2 regions of the Paenibacillus sp. FSL F4-0243 genome follow, and region 2 is predicted to be linked to the other one. Evidence: riboswitches for the same ligand, from Rfam matches in the RefSeq annotation. Region 2 holds a riboswitch; the other holds the start of a gene.

Region 1 (3,186 bases), 500 kb from region 2:
ACTCAATATCAATATTATCTTCGATCAGTTTTTTACATTTATTTGGATCAAGGTTTAATCCCATTGCCCAACCCCCTTAATTCATTATATGCATACATGCGCACATGTCAACGTTTTTGGAAATGGTATTTCAATAAGTGAAATATTTGACTATGTATCTGCAACAGGATATTCCGCAAGTAAGGTAGAATCTACACCTCTTTTCCCGAATGAATGAAAATCAATGTTCCAATCAAGCTTTTGCTCTATAGATGTTAAGGTGAACCATATGACAAATTTTAGCCATAAAAAAACCCGAAAAGCAACACTTTTCGAGTGTGTTTTCTTTCGGATCATTTCGTCATATCAAGGACGATTCGACCATTGATTTTGCCTTCTAACATAAGATCGTAGATCTCATTAATATCTTCTAGTTTACGTGTCTCAATAATGGTTTTTATTTTTCCTTCTGCAGCGAATTGTAATGTTTCTTGTAAATCTTTGCGAGTGCCGACAATCGAACCGACTACCTTTGTACCGTTTAATACCGTATCAAAGATCGGGACATCCATGGATTCAGGAGGCAGTCCAACCATGACGCAGGTACCGCCGCGACGAATGGCCCGGTAGGCTTGGTCGAATGCTTTTTTCGCAACCGCCGTACAAACGACACCATGCACTCCACCGATTTCTTTTTGAATCCACTCTGCGGCATCTTCTTTTAATGCGTTTACGGTTTTGTCTGCACCAAGTTGTTTGGCAAGCTCCATCTTTTCATCCGACGTGTCGATGGCCACTACGTTCATTCCCATCACTTTTGCATATTGTACGCCAAGATGACCCAATCCTCCGACGCCGAAAATGGCTACCCACTCACCTGGCTTTACACCCGATACTTTCAAAGCTTTATAGGTCGTAACGCCAGCACAAAATAAAGGTGCAGCTTCGATGAAGCTTAAATTATCAGGAACCTTCACTACATAATCGGCAGCTGCCACACAATATTCTGCATATCCACCATCTACGGAATATCCGGAATTTTGCTGATCCAGACAAAGAGTCTCTCTTCCTGTAAGACAATACTCACAATGACCGCAGGCTGAGTACAACCACGGAATTCCTACTCGGTCTCCTATCTTTAAGTGTGTAACTCCTTCACCTATTTCTTCAATAATCCCAACGCCTTCATGTCCGGGAATAAGAGGGAGTTTCGGTTTGACGGGCCAATCGCCATGAGCAGCATGCAAATCAGTATGACACACTCCGCACGCCTGAATATGGACAAGGATTTCTTTGTGTCCGGGTTTTGGTTTAGGTACGTCTTGTAGTTCTAACTTTTCTTTGAATTTCTTTACTACAGCGGCTTTCATCAGCATACTCCTTTAGTTTTTTGCTTTTCAAAAAGTAGTATGTTCATGAGGCTAACTTTAAATTCTTGAGACTTTTATCACTGATTAACACTCACATCACAAGTAATATGTTAGAATATCAGAACAGCTTTACTGCGTTACCGCTTTATCAACTTCATAATTCACGAGCTATGATGGCTAAGGATTACACTTTAGCTGGAGCAGCTTCTGGAGAGACTGCGGAGATTCCGCGGCGCCGAAGGGTTCACAATCTCAGGCAAAAGGACAGAAGAGTACTGAATATGTATTTGTCATGCTGATCGCTATCAGCAGGGCGAATATTATTTGATATTCTTACGATCTGGGAGATTGGATGACATCCAATCTCTCTTTTTTTTATTCCAATTTATTGTACTCACAAGGGGGAACTAGGTATGGCACAACCAGAATTAAAGAGAGAGCTGGCTAATCGGCATGTTCAGCTTATTGCTATTGGCGGCACCATTGGTACAGGATTATTCTTGGGATCAGGCAAGGCGATAGAGAAGGCAGGCCCATCCATTATGATCACGTATTTAATCGTGGGTATTGCTGTGTTTTTTGTGATGAGAGCACTGGGAGAACTCCTATTATCTAAAGCGGGCTATCAATCGTTTACGGATATTGCTGAAGACTACCTTGGATCACGGGTCGCATTCATTACTGGTTGGACCTATTGGTTTTGCTGGATCATGACGGCTATGGCTGATGTCATTGCTGTTGGCGTATATGTACAGTACTGGTTTGATATCCCGCAGTGGGTTCCTGCCATCGCCTGTCTAGTCGTGTTATTAGGACTTAATCTATTAACTGTAAAGAGCTTCGGGGAACTCGAATTTTGGTTTGCTTTAATTAAGGTAATTACGATTCTCGCCTTAATTGGTCTTGGGGTCATTTTGCTGATCATTGGGTTTAAGACGGATGCAGGATCGGTGACGGTACGAAACCTATGGGAGCATGGGGGATTTTTTCCGAACGGCATATCAGGCTTCTTATTTTCTTTTCAAATGGTTGTATTTGCTTACGTGGGTGTGGAATTGGTCGGGGTGTCGGCAGCGGAAACAGCGGATCCGGAAAAAAATATCCCGTCGGCAATCAACAAAATTCCTTTACGGATTCTATTTTTCTATGTCGGTGCGCTTTTTGTCCTGCTATGCATTAACCCTTGGACTGAGCTCAGCCCGGCAGAGAGTCCTTTTGTAAAAACCTTTACTTTAGTAGGGATTCCAATTGCCGCAGGGATTATTAATTTTGTCGTATTAACTTCAGCCGCGTCCGCTTGTAATAGTGGGATGTTCTCGACCAGCCGAATTCTCTATAATTTGAGTAGAAATAACCAAGCGTCACCTCGTTTGGGCAAACTAAATAAAAACCATGTACCAGGTAACTCGTTATTCATTTCTACAATTGTTATATCTGTGGGTGCACTTTTGAGTAAACTTATTCCGGAGCAGGCTTTTGGAATCGTGACAACGATTAGCGCCATTTGTTTTATATGGGTGTGGGGCATTGTTCTTATCTGCCATATTAAGTATAAGAAAACCCGGCCAGACTTACAGGCGAAATCCAAATTCAAAGCACCGTTCACACCGGCTATTAATTATATTGTCTTAGCCTTGTTCGCTGGGATCCTGATCATCATGCTGTTCGCTGGAGAAACACGCCCGGCTTTATTGTGTACTCCGTTATGGTTTATTTTATTATTCATCTTGTATTCGATTAGAAGCAAAAAAGGGAAAAGTAATCAAGCTTGAGTGAGGTCAACATCAACTATCGTATGCCTAGTGTTAACTGCAACTTGGGGTTGCGGGGCTGCAAC
Region 2 (3,186 bases):
TTTTCTAAAATATAAGAAAGTACAATTTTCACGTTATACTTTATCCTTTTATTTCTCGCTTAAAAGTTCACCGTCCTAATATGGATGCTAAAGGCGTTTATACTTGTAAAAAGGGGCCTTAATCACGACAGCTTTAAGCTGCTTGCCACGTATCTCTACGAAAACCTCTGTGCCTATTTCACTGTAAGCTGTATCAAGCAAAGCTAATCCCAGGTTGCGTTTCAGCGTTGGAGATTGGGTTCCGGTTGTGACCTCTCCGATTTTGATGCCGTCCGCATAGACTGGGTAATGGGAGCGTGGAATGCCTCGATCAATCATTTCTAGACCGACAAGACGGCGGGGAAGACCGGCTTCTTTTTGCTGTATCAACGCATCGCGTCCGATGAAGTCCGCTTTGTCCAGCTTCACGAAGAACTGTACTCCAGCTTCAAGAGGCGTGATGTCAGCCGACAGCTCCTGACCGTACAATGGCAATTTTGCCTCGAAACGAAGCGTATCCCGTGCGCCCAGTCCAGCAGGTGTTAATCCGTGAGGAGAGCCAGCTGCGAGAAGGCCGTTCCATAACGTTGCTGCCCCATCCAGCGGAGCGTAAATTTCGAAGCCATCTTCACCGGTATAACCCGTACGGGAGATCAGTACTTCTACACCGCAGACGGTTGCGCGTTCGATGAAGTGGAAAGGCTTGAGCGTTGAGATCGGTGCATCAGTAACTTCTGCGAGTATGGTCTCTGCCAGCGGACCTTGCAAGGCGAGCAAAAGCGTCTCGTCAGAGACATTAGTGAGTGTGACTTCACCGAATTCAGAGGTCAGATGTTCTTGCAGCCACTGGAAGTCCTTATCGATGTTGGAGGCATTTACGACAAGCATATAACGGCCTTCACTTAGTCGATACACGAGTAAATCGTCGACCACCCCGCCGTTTGGATAACAGAGCAGCGTATATTGTGCCGCACCATCGGTAAGGCGGCTGACATCGTTGGTCGTCATTTTTTGTAAGAAGGCTTCAGCGCCGCTTCCGATCACCATAAATTCACCCATATGCGATACATCGAACAGTCCAGCCTGCTGGCGAACAGCCTCATGCTCCTTCACGATACCTGTAAACTGTACTGGCAGCTCCCAGCCGCCAAAATCAATGCACCTGGACTCCGCATATGCGGAATAGAGATCATAAAAAGGCGTTCTTTTCAAAGCATCCATGTCGTCACTCCCCTAGTCTGATTACATACGAAAAAAAGGACAGGCAGAAGCAATCATGCATAAATGCACTAATCGCTTTCTGCTCTGTCCTTTGTACCTGAGAGTTACCCTGCGTAACTAACATGCAAGTTTCCCCGTTGGTGACCTGACGCACTCAGCCTCGCGTCTGATGCTCTCCAGAGGTACGTCCGACAAAGGTCCTTTTGCCTGAGAGATTCACCCCTGTTAGGGCTTACTCCTTCGGCGCCGTCTTCAAGTGAGACAGTCTCTCCCTATGCCATCATCCGCAACTGTATTTGTTTCTTATGTCTCCATTAAACGGGTATAGGAGGGCGCTGTCAACAAGAAAAAGTCAAAAAAACGACAAATTTATTTTACTTTTAGTAATATTGACATTATGCTCCGGGATCACTTAGGCTATAACTAAATTTAGAATTCCAATTTGGAAATGAGGCGGCTTGAAATGAGTGAAGTTTTAGATAACCTTCTTTACAGCGAAGAGCATGAGTGGGCACAGCAAGTGGAAGGACGCGTAGTACGTGTTGGGATTACGGATCATGCTCAGCATTTGTTAGGCGATATCGTATTTGTGGAATTTCCAGAAGTGGGTTCGGCCATTTCAGCTGGCGACAGCGTAGGTAGTATCGAATCCGTTAAGACCGTATCGGAACTCTATTCACCCGTCTCTGGGAAGGTTACCAAGATTAATGATGGTTTAGAAGCTAGTCCAGAGCTAATTAATGATAAGCCGTATGGTGAAGGTTGGATTTTTGAAATTGAAGTGGACGGAGAGTATGCTGATGCTGTAAAAGGACTGCTAGATGCAGCTGGATATCGTGCATTGGTAGGGGAGTAATTCTAATTTTTTTCTGAATATTAATTTCACCGAATGTGATATTTATAGCAGCAAGTTTCCGTTTTTGGGGACTTGCTGTTTGGTGTTTTTATATAGATAGTGGTGGTGATTTTCGAGTTAAATCCTGGGACTGTTTGGAATTATGGGATTTTATTTAAAATCGAATCTACTGATTGTGGAATTAGGGAAAACCTCCCTTATTTTAGACGAATATAGCGTGACACTAAGGGTTTTAGGGAATTCCTCCCTAAAATTTCAGTGAAAAGCGCTATTTCTGACTAAATAGGGTATTAATCAGGGAGGAATTCCCTAATTCTACGCCTGGACAAGGGAATAGGCAGATAATCAGGGAGTATTTCCGTAATAAATAGTGGCGAGCCCATTTTGGTATGTTGATAAGCAGATTCGCTCCCGCACAGGCCTAGCTATTGTAACTAGCTCTGAGTAAAACATTTTTTATGCACCCTCTTGAAGCTGCCGCAGCACAATGATCTCTACACGGCGGTTCTTTTGCTTACCTGCAGCTGATGTGTTCTCCGCGGTGGGCTGGGTATCAGCATACCCTGCATATTGAAAATTGTCGGGGTTCAACCCTTCATGATCTAAGAAAAAGCGAAGCACTGACAGCGCACGAGCACCAGATAGCTCCCAGTTGTCGTTATAGTGAGAAGCCGAAGATACTGGAGTATTGTCGGTATGTCCTTCAATGCTGATCTTTGCGCCGATATCGCTGAATAAGCCAGATAACTGCTGAAGAGCAGGAAAGGCTGGTGATTTCAGGTCTGCCTTACCTATATCGAAGAGAAAACGGTCACTGAGTGTGATTTCTATCCCCTGCGGTTTGTCGGCAACAAAAATTTGTTCTCCGAGATTATTTTCCTCTACATAGTTCGTAATCACACCCATTAATTCAGCAAGTTTAGCCTCTTGTTCTCGAAAAGCAAGTTCACGTGCCGAAGGTGCTTCATTAACGGCCTTATCGTCTGTGTTAGGACTTGGTTCCGCTGCTGGATTTGAGTTATTAACTGTACTTCCCGGTTTGCTCTCAGGGGTCTTCCCAGCATCTAATATGCCGTTCCCACCCTCAAGGACAGTGCTGCCAGATTTGAAGGTCTCGGATAACGAGCCTG

Evidence for each region. A riboswitch is a leader RNA that binds a small molecule or an ion and turns the genes downstream of it on or off. The one in region 2 is predicted to bind glycine.
Region 1: another riboswitch for glycine. It lies ahead of NSS87_RS30550 (amino acid permease); the one in region 2 lies ahead of gcvT (glycine cleavage system aminomethyltransferase GcvT).

What each region holds. Positions count from the first base shown of each region.
Region 1 covers NZ_CP150151.1:6,904,045-6,907,230, reverse strand. The annotation lists gene NSS87_RS30560 (metalloregulator ArsR/SmtB family transcription factor) at 1-64, opposite strand, end outside; gene adhP (alcohol dehydrogenase AdhP) at 333-1,349, opposite strand; glycine riboswitch at 1,547-1,627, shown strand; gene NSS87_RS30550 (amino acid permease) at 1,763-3,121, shown strand.
Region 2 covers NZ_CP150151.1:6,407,356-6,410,541, reverse strand. The annotation lists gene gcvT (glycine cleavage system aminomethyltransferase GcvT) at 88-1,200, opposite strand; glycine riboswitch at 1,386-1,484, opposite strand; gene gcvH (glycine cleavage system protein GcvH) at 1,664-2,056, shown strand; gene NSS87_RS28475 (flagellar motor protein MotB) at 2,513-3,186, opposite strand, start outside.